DNA from 3 places in the Streptomyces sp. NPDC048270 genome. Region 1 is predicted to be linked to each of the others. Evidence: riboswitches for the same ligand, from Rfam matches in the RefSeq annotation. Region 1 holds a riboswitch; each other region holds the start of a gene.
What was found. A riboswitch is a leader RNA that binds a small molecule or an ion and turns the genes downstream of it on or off. The one in region 1 is predicted to bind thiamine pyrophosphate.

Region 1 (5,660 bases):
CGTGCCCTGGTCGAAGACGGCGACGACGTTGGGGTGGGCGAGCCGGGCCACGGACTTCGCCTCGCGGATGAACCGGTCGACGAAGGCGGCGTCCGCGGCGAGGGCCGGGTGCATCACCTTCAGGGCCAGGACGCGGTCCAGGCGGGTGTCGACGGTCCGGTAGACCGTGGCCATGCCGCCGGCCGCGATACGGGCGTCAACGCGGTAGCGGCCGTCGAGCACGCGCCCGACGAGGGGGTCATCCAGGGTCGTATCCACCCGGCGATTCTATTGGCGCGCCGACGCGGCCCGGCCGGGGCGGGTCCCCTTGCAGCGCACCTGTGACGCACCCGCCTGCGAACCGTTGCCGGGGGCCGGCCGCAGACCATCCGCCTCGATCGCCGGCGAGGCTCGACGATCGGGGCTCCGCCCCGGCCCCCGCGGGTCAGAACGCCGGGCGTTCGGGGTCCAGGGTGGCGCGGCCCTCCGCAGGAGAGGAGGCTTCGGCGAAGCGGCGCTGCGGGATGCGCCCCGCGCGGAAGGCGAGGCGCCCCGCCGACACGGCGTCCCGCATCGCGCCGGCCATCAGCACCGGCTCCTGGGCCCGGGTCACCGCTGAGGCGAGCATCACGGCCGCGCAGCCCAGTTCCATCGCCAGGGCGACGTCCGAGGCCGTCCCGGCGCCCGCGTCCAGGATCACCGGGACCCCCGCCCGTTCCGTGATCAGCTCGAAGTTGTGCGGGTTGCGGATCCCCATCCCCGAGCCGATCGGCGACCCCAGTGGCATGATCGCCGCGCAGCCCACGTCCTCCAGCTTGCGCGCCAGCACCGGGTCGTCGTTGGTGTAGGGAAGGACGGTGAAGCCCTCGTCCACGAGGGTCTCGGCCGCGTCGAGGAGTTCCACCCCGTCCGGCAGGAGGGTCCGCTCGTCCGCGACCACCTCCAGCTTGACCCAGTCCGTGCCCAGCGCCTCCCGCGCGAGCCGCGCCGTCAGCACGGCCTCGCCCGCCGTGAAGCAGCCCGCCGTGTTGGGCAGGACCGCGATGCCGAGCTTCGAGAGCACGGAGAGGACGGAGCCCTGGACCGTCGGGTCCAGCCGCCGCATCGCCACCGTCGTGAGTTCCGTGCCGGAGGCCGCCAGGGCCCGCTCCAGCACGTCCAGGCTCGGGGCCCCGCCCGTACCCATGATCAGGCGGGAGGAGAAGGTGCGGCCGCCGAGTGCGAAGAGGTCGTCCGCCATGCCGCTCAGCCTCCCTGGACCGCGGTGAGGACCTCGACCCGGTCGCCGTCGCCCACCGGCGTGGCCGGCCACTGCCCGCGCGGGACCACGGTCTCGTTGAGGGCGGCGGCGACCCCGGAGGGCGCCGCGGTCAGGGTGGCGACCACCGCGTCGAGCGTGGTGCCGGCCGCGACCTCGCGCGGCTCGCCGTTGACGGAGATGGTCATGCGTACGACTCCTGACGTGCGGCGGAGAACCGGCGGGGGGTGAAGGGGCGGGCGATCGGCGGCAGTTCGCCGGTGGTCAGCAGGTCCGCCATGACCTCGCCGGTGAGCGGGGTCAGCAGCACCCCGTTGCGGTAGTGGCCCGTGGCCAGGTGCAGGCCCGGCAGGTCGGTCGGGCCGAGCATCGGCGCGTTGTCGGGCGAGCCGGGGCGCAGCCCCGCCCGGGTCTCCACCAGCGGGAGTTCGGTGATGCCGGGCACCAGCTCGTGGGCGTCGCGCAGGAGTTCGTAGACCCCGCCCGCGGTGACCGTGGTGTCCCAGCCGAGTTCCTCGCTGGTGGCGCCGATGACGAGCTCGCCGTTCTCCCGCGGCACCAGGTAGACGTGGCTGCCGCGCACGACGGCCCGGACCGTCCGCGACAGGAACGGCGCGTAGGCGGGGGGCACGGACAGGCGCAGCACCTGCCCCTTCACCGGTCGTACGGGTGCCACCACCTCGGCCGGTACGCCCGCCAGCCGGCCGCTGAGCGAGCCCGCCGCCAGCACCACCTGGTCCGCGCGCAGCTCCGTACCGTCGTCGAGGACGGCGCCGGCCGCCCGGTCCGCGGTGACCAGCAGCCGCTCCGCGCTCGCCCGCCGGACGTCCACGCCGGCCCGCTCGCACGCGGCCAGCAGGGCGGCCGCGAGCCGGCGGGGGTCGACCTGGTGGTCGCCGTCCACGCGCAGCCCGCCGCGCACGCCCGGGGCCAGCATCGGCTCCAGGCGGCGGCACTCGCGGCCGGTGAGCCACTCCGAGTCCAGGCCGCAGCGGCGCTGGAGGGCGTGCAGCTCGCGCAGGTGGAGCCGGTCGTCGGCGTCGAGGGCGACGGCCAGGGTGCCGCAGGCGCGGTAGCCGATGTCCACCCCGCCGCTCGCCTCGGCGAGCTCGGCGGCGAACCCCGGATAGCGTGCGGCGGAGGCGAGGCCCAGGCCCAGCAGGGCCTCCTCGCCGTAGTGCAGCTCCGTGACCGGGGCGAGCATCCCCGCCGCGACCTGGGCGGCCCCGCCGCCGGGGGCGGGGTCGGCCAGTACGGTGCCGAGGCCCCGCCGGGCGGCCCGCCAGGCGGTGACGAGCCCGATGATCCCGCCCCCGATGACGAGGACGTCGGATCCCTTTCGAGATGAGTGCATGGGCGTCCAGCCCCTCCCTTCGCCGGCATGACCCGGATCAGGTTCGTACGGTCGGAGGCCGTCCAGCCTCCCTCTCAGCCCGGTGCGCCCGGACTCCCGCGATAGGTACGGTGGCCAGACTAACCCCGCCGCCGACACCGGGTAAGGGGCACCTATTCCTGACGAGTCGTCAGGTGATTAGGGTGGCCGGGTGAACGAGCAGACGGAACAGACTGAGAGCGGCGTCGTGATCGTCGGCGCCGGAATGGCCGGTGTGCAGACCGCGGTCGCCCTGCGCGAGCGCGGATTCACCGGACCGGTGACCCTGCTGGGCGCCGAGCCCCACCAGCCCTACGACCGGCCCCCGCTGTCCAAGGCGGTCCTGCTCGGCAAGGCCGAGGACTCCGCCTTCGACGTGGACTTCGAAGCGCTGGACATCGAGCTGAGGCTCGGCACGGAGGTCACCGGGCTCCGGGCCGCCGCACGCGAACTGGACACCGAGGCCGGACCGGTCCCGTACGGCGTCCTCGTCCTGGCCACCGGCGCCCAGCCGCTGACCCTGCCCGGCACCGACGGGGTCCCGGGCGTGCACCTGCTGCGCACCCTGGACGACGCCGAGCGGCTGCGCCCCGTACTGGCGGCCGCGCCCTCGATCGTGGTCGTCGGGGCGGGCTGGATCGGCGCGGAGTTCGCCACCGCGGCCCGGGAGGCGGGCTGCGAGGTGACCGTGGTCGAGGCCGCGGACCGGGTCCTGGCGGGCGCGCTGCCCGCGGAGGTCGCCGAGCCCATGGCCCGCTGGTACGCGGAGGCGGGCGCCGAGCTGGTCACCGGCGCGAAGGTCGCCGGGATCGACGGGGACCGGGTGCTGCTCGCGGACGGGCGGGCCCTGCCGGCCGGCGCGGTCGTGGTGGGCATCGGCGCCCGCCCCGCCACCGGCTGGCTGGCCGGGACCGGCGTATCGCTCGGCCCCGACGGCTCGGTCACCGCCGACGCCCACCTGCGCACCTCGCTGCCCGGGGTGTACGCGGTCGGCGACTGCGCCTCCTTCCCGTCGGCCCGCTACGGGGCCCGGCTGCTCGTGCACCACTGGGACAACGCGCTCCAGGGGCCGCGGACGGTCGCCGCGAACATCCTGGCCGCGGAGCCGGCCGAGGCCTACGACCCGGTGCCGTACTTCTGGTCCGAGCAGTTCGGGCGCTTCGTCCAGTACGCCGGCCACCACGGCGGGGCCGACACCCTGCTGTGGCGGGGCGACCCGGGGGAGCCGGCCTGGTCCGTGTGCTGGCTGAAGGACGGCGCCCTGGTCGCACTGCTGGCCGTCGGCCGCCCCCGCGACCTCGCGCAGGGCCGCAAGCTGATCGAGACGGGGGCGCCGCTGGACCCGGCCAAGGTCCGCGACCCGGCGATCGCCCTCAAGTCGGCCGCGGCCTGACGGACGGCAGGCTCCGCCCCGGCCGCGCCCGCGGACGGCCGAACCGCGGGTACGGGGCGGAGCGCCGCGGCCACGGACGGGTCGCCCCGGTACCGGCGGCCGATCCGAGGTGGCAGGCTTGTCCCCGTGACCGAGATTGACGCAAAGATCGATGCCCTTGTCCCCTCGTGGCTGTACCTCCCCGACATCGCGGAGATGCTCGACATCGAGGTGACCCGGGTCCGCCAGATGGTCAAGGAGGGGCAGCTCATCGCCGTACGCCGGGGCGAGAACCGCGCCCTGCAGGTACCGGCCCCCTTCATCGACGGCGACAAGGTCGTCAAGGGCCTCGTCGGCCTGCTGACCGTGCTGCGCGACGACGGCTTCTCCGACGAGGAGATCCTGGAGTGGCTCTTCACGGCGGACCCGACCCTGCCCGGCACCCCCGCCCAGGCGCTGAGCGAGAATCGCGGCACGGAGGTCAAGCGCCGCGCTCAGGCGCTCGCCCTCTGACCTGATCCGCATCCGCTCCACCGCGGTGTACGGGCCCCGGGGCCCGTACACCGCCTCCATCACGGGGGGTACACCCATGCAGCTGTCCGACGCCCGGCTCTACCTGTGCACGGACGCCCGCAAGCGGCAGGGTGACCTCCCCGAGTTCCTCGACGCCGTACTGGCCGGCGGCGTGGACATCGTCCAGCTCCGGGACAAGGGCATGGAGGCGGGCGAGGAGCTCGAACACCTCCAGGTGTTCGCCGAGGCCGCCCGCCGCCACGGCAAGCTGCTCGCCGTGAACGACCGCGCCGACGTCGCCCACGCCATCGGCTCCCACGTCCTCCACCTGGGCCAGGGCGACATCCCCGTGCCCGCCGCCCGCGCCATCCTCGGCGGCCCCGACTCCGTGCTCATCGGCCGCTCCTGTCACGCCGAGTCCGAGGTCGACGCCGCCGTGGCCGAGCCCGGCGTGGACTACTTCTGCACCGGCCCCTGCTGGCCCACCCCCACCAAGCCCGGCCGCCACGCCCCCGGCCTCGGGCTCGTCCGGTACGCGGCCTCGCTCGAGCAGGACCGGCCCTGGTTCGCGATCGGCGGCATCGACAGCGCCAATCTGGACGAGGTGCTGGACGCCGGAGCCACCCGCGTCGTCGTCGTGCGCGCCCTCACCGAGGCCGCCGACCCCGGCGCCGCCGCGGCGGAACTTGCCAAGCGGGTCCGCGCCCGCCTCGACCAGGCCTGACCCCGGCGCCGGAGGGTGTCCAAAAACGTGTCCAAAAGGCGGACAGCGCTTCGGCCTCCGGCGGCCCGCGTCTAACCTGCCCGTATGGCCTCTGGTACCGCTTCCACCTGGTCGGACCGTGCGCACACGGTCCGCGACCTCCTCGCGTCCGGGCGCTCGTACTCGTTCGAGTTCTGGGCCCCCAAGACGGAGAAGGGCGAACGCAACCTCTGGAACGCGCTGCGGCGGGTCGAGGCGGTCTCCCCGAGCTTCGTCTCCGTGACCTACGGAGCCGGCGGCTCCACCCGCGGCGGCACCGTCAAGGCCACCGAGCAGATCGCCTCGGACACCACCCTGACCCCGGTCGCCCACCTCACCGCCGTGGACCACTCCATCGCCGAGCTGCGCCACGTCATCGGCCAGTTCGCCGACGCCGGCATCCGCAACATGCTCGCCCTGCGCG
Region 2 (5,660 bases), on a different contig from region 1:
TAGGCCCCGCCCGACGCGGCGATGTTTCACGTGAAACGAGGGCGCCCCTCCCGGCACAACCTGCCGGGAGGGGCGCCCTCGCGCACGGGGTGCCTCAGTCGGCCAGCGGCAGGTAGACGCGGCTGCCCGAGGCAGCGAACTCGGCGGACTTCTCCGCCATGCCCGCCTGGATCTCCTCGGCCTTCAGGTCGCCGCCGTGCTCGCGGCGGATGTCCTGCGAGATCTTCATCGAGCAGAACTTCGGGCCGCACATGGAGCAGAAGTGCGCGGTCTTGGCCGGCTCGGCGGGCAGGGTCTCGTCGTGGAACTCACGCGCCGTGTCGGGGTCGAGGGCCAGGTTGAACTGATCCTCCCAGCGGAACTCGAAGCGGGCGTCCGACAGCGCGTCGTCCCACTCCTGGGCTCCGGGGTGCCCCTTGGCCAGGTCCGCGGCGTGCGCGGCGATCTTGTACGTGATGACGCCGGTCTTGACGTCGTCGCGGTTGGGCAGGCCCAGGTGCTCCTTGGGCGTGACGTAGCAGAGCATCGCGGTGCCCCACCAGGCGATCATGGCGGCACCGATGCCCGAGGTGATGTGGTCGTACGCGGGCGCGACGTCGGTGGTCAGCGGGCCGAGCGTGTAGAACGGCGCCTCCTCGCAGATCTCCTGCTGGAGGTCGATGTTCTCCTTGATCTTGTGCATCGGGACGTGGCCCGGGCCCTCGATCATGGTCTGGACGTTGTGCCGCTTGGCGATGGTGTTCAGCTCGCCCAGCGTCTTCAGCTCGGCGAACTGCGCCGCGTCGTTGGCGTCCGCGATGGAGCCGGGGCGCAGGCCGTCACCCAGCGAGTAGGTGACGTCGTACGTCGCGAGGATCTCGCAGAGCTCCTCGAAGTTCGTGTAGAGGAAGTTCTCCTTGTGGTGCGCCAGGCACCACGCGGCCATGATCGATCCGCCGCGGGAGACGATGCCGGTCTTGCGGCGGGCGGTCAGCGGGACGTACGGCAGCAGCACGCCGGCGTGGACCGTCATGTAGTCGACGCCCTGCTCGGCCTGCTCGATGACCGTGTCCTTGTAGATCTCCCAGGTCAGGTCCTCGGCGCGGCCGTCGACCTTCTCCAGCGCCTGGTAGAGCGGGACGGTGCCGATCGGGACGGGGGAGTTGCGCAGCACCCACTCGCGCGTGGTGTGGATGTTGCGGCCCGTCGAGAGGTCCATGACGGTGTCGGCGCCCCACTTGGTCGCCCAGGTCATCTTGTCGACCTCCTCCTCGATGGAGGAGGTGACCGCGGAGTTGCCGATGTTGGCGTTGACCTTCACCAGGAACCGCTTGCCGATGATCATCGGCTCGATCTCGGGGTGGTTCACGTTCGCGGGAAGCACCGCGCGACCTGCGGCGATCTCCTCGCGGACGACCTCGGGGGAGACGTTCTCGCGGATCGCGACGTACTCCATCTCCGGGGTGATCTCGCCCCGGCGGGCGTACGCGAGCTGCGTGACGGCGGCGCCGCCGCGGCCCCGGCGGGGCTGGCGCGGACGGCCCGGGAAGACCGCGTCGAGGTTCTTGAGCCCGCCCCGCGGCGACGTGTGCTTGATCCCGTCGTCCTCGGGGCGCACGGGACGTCCCGCGTACTCCTCGGTGTCCCCGCGACCGATGATCCAGTTCTCGCGCAGCGGAGCGAGACCGCGGCGCACGTCGGTCTCGATCTGCGGGTCGGTGTACGGACCGGACGTGTCGTAGAGCGTCACGTCCTTGCCGTTGGTGAGGTGGACCTGGCGGACCGGCACCCGGATGTCGGGGCGGGAGCCCGCCACGTAGCCCTTGTGCCAGCCCGGCTGGCGCTCGGTCTGGCCGTCGGTGTCCTGGCTGACGGCAGGCGTGCGTGCGTCCTGAATGGTCATGAGACCTATCTCCCTACGCCGGCATTACCCGGTAACAGGTTCGGCGGTCGACGCAGCCTCTTCCCGTACGCATCCGTGATGCTCGTACGGTGATCAGCGCCCTCTCAGCCCGGTGCTCCGAGCTCCCGCGTTGTGCAAAGGTGCCCCCACGCTAGCGTCATCTAGGGCGTGCTGAACAGTGGGCCCCCTCATCTCTTGCGATGATCTGCCAGTGACGACCTCGCCGCAGCCCCCCACCGAGCCCACGGATCCCTCTGGCCACACAGGCCACGCGCACTCGGGTTCCGGGCACTCCGCCGGCCATGCCCACAGTCACGGCCACGGCCCGGCGGCCCCCGTCTCGAAGCACCTGCGCAAGGTCATCGCGGCCGTGCTGATCCCCTTCGCCGCCGCCGTCTTCGTCGGCATGGCAGTGCTCTGGCCGGGCGGCGCCCCCGCCCACGAGCGCACGGGCGTCGGCTTCGACCGCCAGACCCAGCAGGGCACGGTCGTCTCGCTCGAGCACGTCGACTGCAAATCGGTGAACGCCTCGCAGGTGCCGACCACCGGCGACACCTCGACCCCCGAGGGCCGCGAGGCGCAGGCCGCTCAGACCGGCGAGTGCAAGAAGGCCACCGTGAAGGTCGGCACCGGGCCGGACCAGGGCCGCACCTTCGTGGAGATCGTCCAGCCCGGCGCACCGCGGCAGTTGACGGACGGCCAGGAGGTCGTGGTCGCCTACGCGCCGGACGCCCCCCGGGACCTCCAGTACTCGGTGATCGACGTGAACCGCAAGCTCCCCATGGCGCTGCTGGCGGCCATCTTCGCCGTCGCGGTGGTCGTGGTCGGCCGGATGCGCGGACTGTTCGCGCTGATCGCCCTGGTCATCAGCTTCGGCGTGCTGACCCTCTTCATCCTCCCGGCCATCCTGCAGGGGTCGAACCCGCTGCTCGTCGCGGTCATCGGGGCGAGCGCCATCATGCTCATCGCCCTCTACATGTGCCACGGGCTGACCGCCCGCACCTCGGTCGCCGTCCTCGGCACGCTCGTCTCCCTGGTCCTGATCGGACTGCTGGGCTCGCTGTTCATCGACTGGGCGTTCCTCAGCGGCAACACCGACGACAACACCGGTCTGATCCACGGGCTCTACCCGGACATCGACATGAGCGGTTTGCTGCTCGCAGGCGTGATCATCGGTTCGCTGGGCGTCCTGGACGACGTGACGGTCACGCAGACCTCGGCGGTGTGGGAACTCCGTCAGGCCGACCCCTCGATGGGGCCGCGCGCCCTGTACCGGGCAGCCATCCGGATCGGCCGCGACCACATCGCGTCGGTGGTCAACACCCTGGTGCTGGCGTACGCGGGCGCCGCGCTCCCCCTGCTCCTGCTGTTCACGATCGCGAACAGCAGCATGGGCTCGGTGGCGAACAGCGAGCTCGTCGCGGAGGAGATCGTACGGACCCTCGTGGGCTCGATCGGCCTCGTGGCCTCGGTCCCCGTGACGACGGCGCTGGCCGCTCTGGTCGTCTCGGCCGACCGGCCGGGGACCCCGGAGACGGCAGCGGCCCCGGGGCCGGTCCGTGGCGGCCGGGGCCGTCGGCGCAAGCGCTGAGGAGACACCGCGGTCAGCGGCCCCCTCACATCGGCGGTGCCTGGTCAGCCCGCGTTCTGCTCGTTCTGCCGGGACTCGGCCAGGATCTTGCCGAGCGCCTCGTCGAGGTTCTCCTCGAAGTCACCCAGGTTCCGCTCCTGGCCGAGCGGAACGAGCCGGTCGGTGCGGTCGAGGAACGCGACGAGCGGCGCCGCGCCGGCGCGGAACAGAGCCCGGTCGCCGCCGACCTGAAGGCGGATGTGGACATCGGACAGCTCCTCGGGGTCGGTGGGGGCGATGTGCACATCGCCGTCACCGCACGGCTTGTTGATGCCGTCGAGGAGCAGTTCCCGGCCGAACGCCCAGGTCACGGGCGCATCTCCGGGAAGGTGGAAGGTAAGGCGAACTGCGTAGGGATCACGAGTGTCGTACCGGAGTTCCACCGGAATCCGGAACGACAGCTCCTCGGAAACGAGGAAGCTCATCATGACCTCTGCCTGTACCGACTCGCGCATTGCCTACCCCGATGTAGTGGAAGTGGCCAGGAATGGTCCCCCAGGACCCTCTTGACAAGGGTGGTGTAAGCGCTAGCAGATCACAAGGAGTGAGTTTTCAGATACTGATAGAGAACGAGAGGGTGCTCAACAGCGCGCCTACTTCACTCCGTAGCCGATCGACTACACAGGGCAATCTTTCTGCCTGGTGCAGGGGTAGAGAAACAGCCATGGTCGCGGCGGCGTCACCCGCCGTAATGGGAATGGCCGCACATACCGTGCCCAAGGCATATTCCTGCCGTTCGATCACGGGCTGCATTCGCTCCAGTGATCCGATCCGGTGCTCCAGCGACCGTTGATCCGGCACGGTATAAGGGGTGATGGCCTCGACCGGATGCCGGTCGTAATAGTCCTTGCGCGTCTTCTCGTCGAGCTGGCCGAGCAGGCACTGCCCGATGGCGTGCGCGTGGCCGGTCTCGCGGAAATCGGCCCACTCCTCGCAGGCCGGGCTGGCCGGGGTGTCCGAGACGCCCACGACCTCGATCTCACCCTCGCGGAACATCGCGAAGTAGACGGGGGCCCCGACGGCTTCGCGGAAGTGCGCGAGCGAGTCGAGGATCATGCTGCGACGTTTCTGCTGCAGTCCGCCAACGGCCAGCCGCCCGGCCGCGGCGCCCAGCACGAAGACGCCGCCCTCTCTGCGCAGGTAGCCCTCGTGGGTCAGGGTGCGCAGCAGGTGGTACGCGGTCGGGAGCGGCAGCCCGGCCTCGCGCGCCAGCTGTTTCGCCGGGGCTCCGCCGCTGTGCGAGCCCGCGGCTTCGAGCAGCCTCAGCGCCCGCTGCACCGAACCGATGAGAGTCGGCACACCGGTGTTGTGGACCGAAGACAAAGCTCACCCCCAGGCGTGGCGGCGGGCTGTGGGGGCCCGCCCTGCGGGGGCCGCCCCCGCGCATGCCGTGGCTCCTGGGGGTCTTGCTCAGCACCTGCTTGAGAGAGCCGCAGTCCAGAACAGTGGTACCGGCGGTCGGTGCCCAGGGGACGGCACAGATTGCCACTGTATCGGCCGATTCCTGCGGGGTGAGCGGTTTCGCCCCCCGCGTTCCCCCGACTGGCCCAATCCCGACGGGCCCGACCCTCTCCTCCTACCACTCCCCGGAGGAGGAGGACTTCGCGCCGCGGCCGCTGAACTTCTTCACCAGGAAGACCAGACCGCCGACGAGGCCGACGAAGAGGAGCAGCTTGAAGACGAGCGAGATCAGGGCGCCGAGGACGCTCGTGATCACACCGCCGAAGACGAACAGCGCCAGAAGCGGGACCGCGACCCACTTCACCCACCAGGGCATGCCTGCGAATACCTCTCGGATGCCGTCCATGTCCTCGACCTCTTCCTCGTCTTCCTCGTCCGTGACTTCCTGCTCTCGACTCTAGGAGGCGGCGGACCCGGGCGGGGGCCCGCCAGCCCCCGGAGTCCCCTGATCCGCCCCCTAGGGGGACCGGGGTCCACGACCTCATCGGACGGGGAGGCGCTCAGGCCTCCGGCGGTGAGAACACCACCATCACCCGCAGGTCCTCGCTGATGTGGTGGAACTTGTGCGGCACCCCCGCCGGCACGTAGACGACACTGCCCCGCGCCACGGTCGTCGTCTCCTCGCCGACCGTGATCGAGGCCCGGCCGCTCACGACGAAGTACACCTCGTCCTGACGGTGCGGCTGC
Region 3 (5,660 bases), on a different contig from region 1:
GGACGCCCTTGACAAGCTGATCAAGGACAAGGAGGCCGGCGAGGACGAGGTGCGCCGCGCGGAGAAGGAGCTCGACGACACCACCGCGAAGTACGTCGCGCAGGTGGACGAGCTCCTGAAGCACAAGGAAGCCGAGCTCCTCGAAGTCTGATGAACGACTCTTCCTGGCAGCCGGAGCCGGTTCCGGCGGGTCCCGCATACGATGCGCAGGTGGGCCCGCACACTCGGCCCATGCCCATCGTGCCCGATGCCGCCGGCCGTGACTTCGACGACCGGGAAGCACGCGATCGGGGGGCCGCCGCGGACGGCGGCCCCCTCTTCCGCGCCGAAACGCCGCCGCAGGAGCCCATGCCCAGCCCCCCGCCCCCGCCTTCGCAGGCACCGCAGGACGCCTCGCCTCCGCCGCCGAAGAAGCGGGCGGGGAGGGACCTGCGCGCCGCCATAGGGGTCGGCGTCGGCCTCGGCGCGGTGATCTTCGCGTCGCTGTTCATCGTCAAGGCGGTCTTCGTCGGCGTCATCGTCGTGGCGGTCGTCGTGGGCCTGTGGGAGCTGACCTCCCGGCTGCAGGAGAAGAAGGGCATCAAGGCCCCGCTGGTCCCGCTCGCCGTCGGCGGCGCGGCCATGGTCATCGCCGGATACGTCCGGGGAGCCGAGGGCGCCTGGGTGGCCATGGCCCTGACGGCCCTCGCCGTCCTGGTCTGGCGGATGACCGAACCGCCCGAGGACTACCTCAAGGACGTCACGGCGGGTGTCTTCGCCGCGTTCTACGTGCCCTTCCTGGCCACCTTCGTCGCCATGCTGCTCACCGCCGAGGACGGGCCGCAGCGCGTGGTCACCTTCCTGGTGCTGACGGTGGTCAGCGACACCGGGGCTTACGCCGTCGGCTGGCGCTTCGGCAAGACCAAGCTCGCGCCGCGCATCAGCCCCGGGAAGACCCGCGAGGGGTTGTTCGGCGCGGTGGCGTTCGCGATGGCGGCCGGCGCGCTGTGCATGGAGTTCCTGATCGACGGCGGCTCGTGGTGGCAGGGGCTGCTGCTGGGGCTGGCGGTCGCGGTCAGCGCCACGCTGGGCGACCTCGGCGAGTCGATGATCAAGCGCGACCTGGGCATCAAGGACATGGGCACCCTGCTCCCGGGCCACGGCGGCATCATGGACCGGCTGGACTCGCTGCTGCCGACCGCCCCGGTGGTGTGGCTGCTGCTGGCGGCCTTCGTCGGAACCGGCTGACAGGGCTCGGGTTATCCTGGAGGGCGCGCCGCGTGGACGTGGCGCGCCCTTTCCGTCGCGCGGCCGAGCCGCGGACCGGCCCTGCACGCGCGGGGTGACCCCCCACCTCGTCGTACTGAGGAGTACCGCATGGCCCCCCGTCCCGTTCCCGGTGAGCTCACCTTCGTCGCGCCCCGCGGAGCGAAGCGGCCGCCCCGGCACCTCGCCGACATGACCCCGGCCGAACGCCGCGAGGCGGTCGCCGCGATCGGCGAGAAGCCGTTCCGGGCCAAGCAGCTCTCCCAGCACTACTTCGCGCGCTACGCGCACGACCCGGCCGAGTGGACCGACATCCCGGCGGGCTCGCGGGAGAAGCTCCAGCAGGAGCTGCTCCCCGACCTGATGAACGTCCTGCGGCACATCAGCTGCGACAACGACACCACGCGCAAGACCCTGTGGAAGCTGCACGACGGCACGCTCGTCGAGTCCGTGCTGATGCGCTACCCCGACCGGGTCACCATGTGCATCTCCTCGCAGGCCGGCTGCGGCATGAACTGCCCGTTCTGCGCCACCGGCCAGGCCGGTCTGGACCGCAACCTCTCCACCGCCGAGATCGTGCACCAGATCGTCGACGGCATGCGCGCGCTGCGCGACGGCGAGGTCCCCGGCGGCCCGGCCCGCCTGTCGAACATCGTCTTCATGGGCATGGGCGAGCCGCTGGCCAACTACAACCGCGTGGTCGGCGCCATCCGCCGCCTCACCGACCCGGAGCCCGACGGCCTCGGCCTGTCGCAGCGCGGCATCACGGTCTCCACCGTCGGCCTGGTCCCGGCCATGCTGCGCTTCGCCGACGAGGGCTTCAAGTGCCGTCTCGCGGTCTCGCTGCACGCCCCCGACGACGAGCTGCGCGACACCCTGGTCCCCGTGAACACCCGCTGGAACGTCCGCGAGGTGCTGGACGCGGCCTGGGAGTACGCCGAGAAGTCCGGCCGCCGGATCTCCATCGAGTACGCCCTGATCCGCGACATCAACGACCAGGCCTGGCGCGGCGACCTGCTGGGCAAGCTGCTCAAGGGCAAGCGCGTCCACGTCAACCTGATTCCGCTGAACCCGACGCCGGGCTCCAAGTGGACCGCCTCGCGGCCCGAGGACGAGAAGGCCTTCGTCGAGGCCATCGCCCGGCACGGGGTGCCCGTCACCGTTCGGGACACCCGCGGCCAGGAGATCGACGGCGCGTGCGGCCAGCTCGCCGCCTCGGAGCGCTAGTTTCCGCCGCGAGAGGCCTCTATTCGGCCACGGGGTACCCTGTGGCCGAACCAATTTCATATTCCGACAGGGGAGCGCCACAGCGCTGAGAGTGCGGTTCCGTCACCGCAGACCCTCTGAACCTCGCCCCGGTCATTCGGGGTAGGAAGTTCGGTCACCACTCATGCTGTTGCGCCCTGCCCGGCGTCCGCTCCCACAGAGCGCCGGGCAGGGCCGCGTCTTCTCCTGGTCATCCAGGAGGAATCACCAGTGAGCACCACCAAGAAGATCGCGGGCGCCGCGCTCGCGGCCGCGCTGGGCGTCACCACGCTCAGCGCCTGCGGCGGCGGCGACGCCAAGGACAAGAACGCGGGCGCGAGCGACGCCCCGAAGTCCAAGACCGTCACGCTCGTCTCCCACGACTCCTTCAACGTGACCGACGCGGTCCTCAAGGAGTTCGAGCAGCAGAGCGGCTACACCGTCAAGGTCCTGAAGTCCGGGGACGCCGGCGCGGCGCTCAACCAGGAGATCCTCACCAAGGGCACCCCCCGCGGCGACGTCTTCTTCGGCGTGGACAACACCCTGCTCTCGCGCGCCCTCGACAACGGCATCTTCACGCCGTACGAGGCCAAGGGCCTGGGCGGGGTGAAGCCGGAGTTCCAGCTCGACAAGGAGCACCGGGTCACCCCGATCGACTCCGGCGACATCTGCGTCAACTACGACAAGGCCTACTTCGCCGACAAGAAGATCGCCCCGCCGCAGACGCTGGACGACCTGGTCAAGCCGGAGTACAAGAACCTGCTGGTCACCGAGAACGCCGCGACCTCCTCGCCGGGCCTCGGCTTCCTGCTCGCCACCGTCGGCAAGTACGGCGACGAGGGCTGGAAGGACTACTGGAGCAAGCTCAAGGCCAACGGCGTCGAGGTCGTCGACGGCTGGGAGCAGGCCTACAACGAGCGCTTCTCCGGCTCCGCGGGCGGCAAGAAGGCCAAGGGCGACCGCCCGCTGGTGGTCTCCTACGCCTCCAGCCCGCCGGTCGAGGTGCTGTACGCCGAGCCGCAGCCGGCCGAGGCCCCGACGGGTGTCGCCACCGGCACCTGCTTCCGCCAGACCGAGTTCGCCGGCCTGCTGAAGGGCGCGAAGAACGAGGAGGGCGGCAAGGCCCTCGTGGACTTCCTGATCAGCAAGAAGTTCCAGGAGGACATGCCGCTCCAGATGTTCGTGAACCCCGTGACGAAGGACGCCGCCCTGCCGGAGCTGTTCACCAAGCACGGCGTGGTGGTCGACAAGCCCGAGAACGTGGCTCCCGAGACCATCGCCAAGAACCGTGAGCAGTGGGTCAAGGCATGGACCTCGCTCGTCGTGAAGTAGGCGGCACCAAGGGAACGGGCGCGGCGCCGGGGGGCGCCGCGCCGGTCCCCGGCCCCCGCGAAGGCGGCCGGGCCCTGGCCGTACGGCTCGCCCTGATGGCCGTGCCCCTCGCCTTCTTCGGGCTGTTCTTCGCCTATCCCGTGGCCTCGATCGTCGGGCGGGGCCTCAAGACGGACGCCGGCTGGCAGCTCGGGAGGATCGGCGAGGTGCCGACCCGGCCCGACATCGCCGACGTGCTCTGGTTCACCACCTGGCAGGCGCTCGCCTCCACCGCGCTCACCCTGCTGATCGCGCTCCCCGGCGCCTACGCCTTCGCGCGCTTCGAGTTCCCCGGCAAGCAGGTGCTCCGGGCCCTGGTGACCGTCCCGTTCGTCCTGCCGACCGTGGTGGTCGGCACCGCCTTCCTCGCGCTCGTCGGCCGGGGCGGGCTGCTCGACGAGCTGGCGGGCGTCCGGCTCGACACCACCGTCTGGGCGATCCTCCTCGCGCACGTCTTCTTCAACTACGCCGTCGTCGTCCGCACGGTCGGCGGACTGTGGGCCCAGCTCGACCCCCGCCAGGAAGAGGCCGCCCGGGTCCTGGGCGCCGGCCGCTTCGCCGCCTGGCGGCGGGTGACGCTGCCCGCGCTGGCCCCGGCCGTGGCCGCGGCCTCGCTGATGGTGTTCCTGTTCACCTTCAGCTCCTTCGGCGTCGTACTGATCCTGGGCGGGCCCTCGTACTCCACCCTGGAGGTGGAGGTCTACCGGCAGACCGCGCAGCTCCTGGACCTGCCCACGGCGGCCGTGCTGACGATGGTGCAGTTCGCGGCGATCGGCGCGATCCTCGCGGTGCACGCCTGGACGGTGCGCAAGCGGGAGACGGCGCTGCGGCTGGTCGATCCGGGGCGCACGACGCACCGGCCGCGCGGCTGGGCGCAGCGCACCCTGCTGGGCGGGGTGCTGCTGACGGTCGCCCTGCTGATCGTGGCCCCGCTGGCGGTGCTGGTGGAGCGGTCCTTCGACGCGCCCGGCGGATACGGGTTCGGCTTCTACCGGGCGCTGCAGGAGGTGGGCGCGGGCGGCGGGACCTTCCTGGTGCCGCCGCTGGAGGCGATCTGGAACTCCCTGGAGTACGCGCTCGCCGCCACCGCCATCGCCCTGGTCATCGGAGGGCTCGCCGCGGCGGCCCTGACGAGGCGCGGCGGCCGGTTCGTACGGGGCTTCGACGCGCTGCTGATGCTGCCGCTCGGGGTGTCCGCCGTGACGGTCGGCTTCGGCTTCCTGATCACCCTGGACGAGCCGCCGCTCGACCTGCGGACCTCGTGGATCCTGGTGCCGCTCGCGCAGGCCCTGGTGGGTGTGCCGTTCGTCGTACGGACCATGCTGCCGGTGCTGCGCGCGGTCGACGGGCGGCTGCGGGAGGCCGCCGCCGTGCTCGGCGCCTCCCCGCTGCGGGCCTGGCGGGAGGTGGACCTGCCGCTGGTGCGGCGGGCGCTGCTGATCGCGGCGGGCTTCGCCTTCGCCGTCTCGCTCGGCGAGTTCGGCGCGACCGTCTTCATCGCCCGGCCGGACCAGCCGACGCTGCCGGTGGCCGTGGCGCGGCTGCTGGGGCGGGCCGGGGAGATGAACTACGGGCAGGCGATGGCCCTGAGCACGATTCTGATGCTGGTGTGCGCGGTGTCCCTGCTGGTGCTGGAGCGACTGCGGCCCGACAAGACCTCGGGAGAATTCTGATGACACTGCTCCGGCTGGACGGGGTGTCGGTCCGCTTCGGAGAGCGCGCGGTCGTCGACGACGTGGACCTGGAGGTCGCCGAGCACGAGACCGTGTGCGTGCTGGGGCCGAGCGGGAGCGGCAAGT

Region 2: it holds a riboswitch for thiamine pyrophosphate, as region 1 does, so the genes downstream of both, thiC (phosphomethylpyrimidine synthase ThiC) here and thiO (glycine oxidase ThiO) in region 1, are expected to answer to the same signal.
Region 3: it holds a riboswitch for thiamine pyrophosphate, as region 1 does, so the genes downstream of both, AB0D66_RS15895 (thiamine ABC transporter substrate-binding protein) here and thiO (glycine oxidase ThiO) in region 1, are expected to answer to the same signal.

Annotation. Positions count from the first base shown of each region.
Region 1 is NZ_JBEZLV010000009.1:32,362-38,021, forward strand. Features, by position in the region: gene pknB (Stk1 family PASTA domain-containing Ser/Thr kinase) at 1-258, opposite strand, end outside; gene AB0D66_RS10850 (thiazole synthase) at 425-1,219, opposite strand; gene thiS (sulfur carrier protein ThiS) at 1,225-1,425, opposite strand; gene thiO (glycine oxidase ThiO) at 1,422-2,591, opposite strand; TPP riboswitch at 2,589-2,701, opposite strand; gene AB0D66_RS10865 (FAD-dependent oxidoreductase) at 2,782-4,002, shown strand; gene AB0D66_RS10870 (Rv2175c family DNA-binding protein) at 4,129-4,494, shown strand; gene thiE (thiamine phosphate synthase) at 4,571-5,218, shown strand; gene metF (methylenetetrahydrofolate reductase [NAD(P)H]) at 5,303-5,660, shown strand, end outside.
Region 2 is NZ_JBEZLV010000002.1:278,231-283,890, reverse strand. Features, by position in the region: gene AB0D66_RS02760 (hypothetical protein) at 1-3, shown strand, start outside; gene thiC (phosphomethylpyrimidine synthase ThiC) at 95-1,882, opposite strand; TPP riboswitch at 1,876-2,021, opposite strand; gene AB0D66_RS02750 (YibE/F family protein) at 2,094-3,473, shown strand; gene AB0D66_RS02745 (SsgA family sporulation/cell division regulator) at 3,518-3,967, opposite strand; gene AB0D66_RS02740 (helix-turn-helix domain-containing protein) at 4,065-4,811, opposite strand; gene AB0D66_RS02735 (DUF5326 family protein) at 5,089-5,319, opposite strand; gene AB0D66_RS02730 (cupin domain-containing protein) at 5,474-5,660, opposite strand, start outside.
Region 3 is NZ_JBEZLV010000015.1:62,582-68,241, forward strand. Features, by position in the region: gene frr (ribosome recycling factor) at 1-151, shown strand, start outside; gene AB0D66_RS15885 (phosphatidate cytidylyltransferase) at 151-1,227, shown strand; gene rlmN (23S rRNA (adenine(2503)-C(2))-methyltransferase RlmN) at 1,357-2,472, shown strand; TPP riboswitch at 2,531-2,638, shown strand; gene AB0D66_RS15895 (thiamine ABC transporter substrate-binding protein) at 2,722-3,822, shown strand; gene AB0D66_RS15900 (iron ABC transporter permease) at 3,918-5,534, shown strand; gene AB0D66_RS15905 (ABC transporter ATP-binding protein) at 5,534-5,660, shown strand, end outside.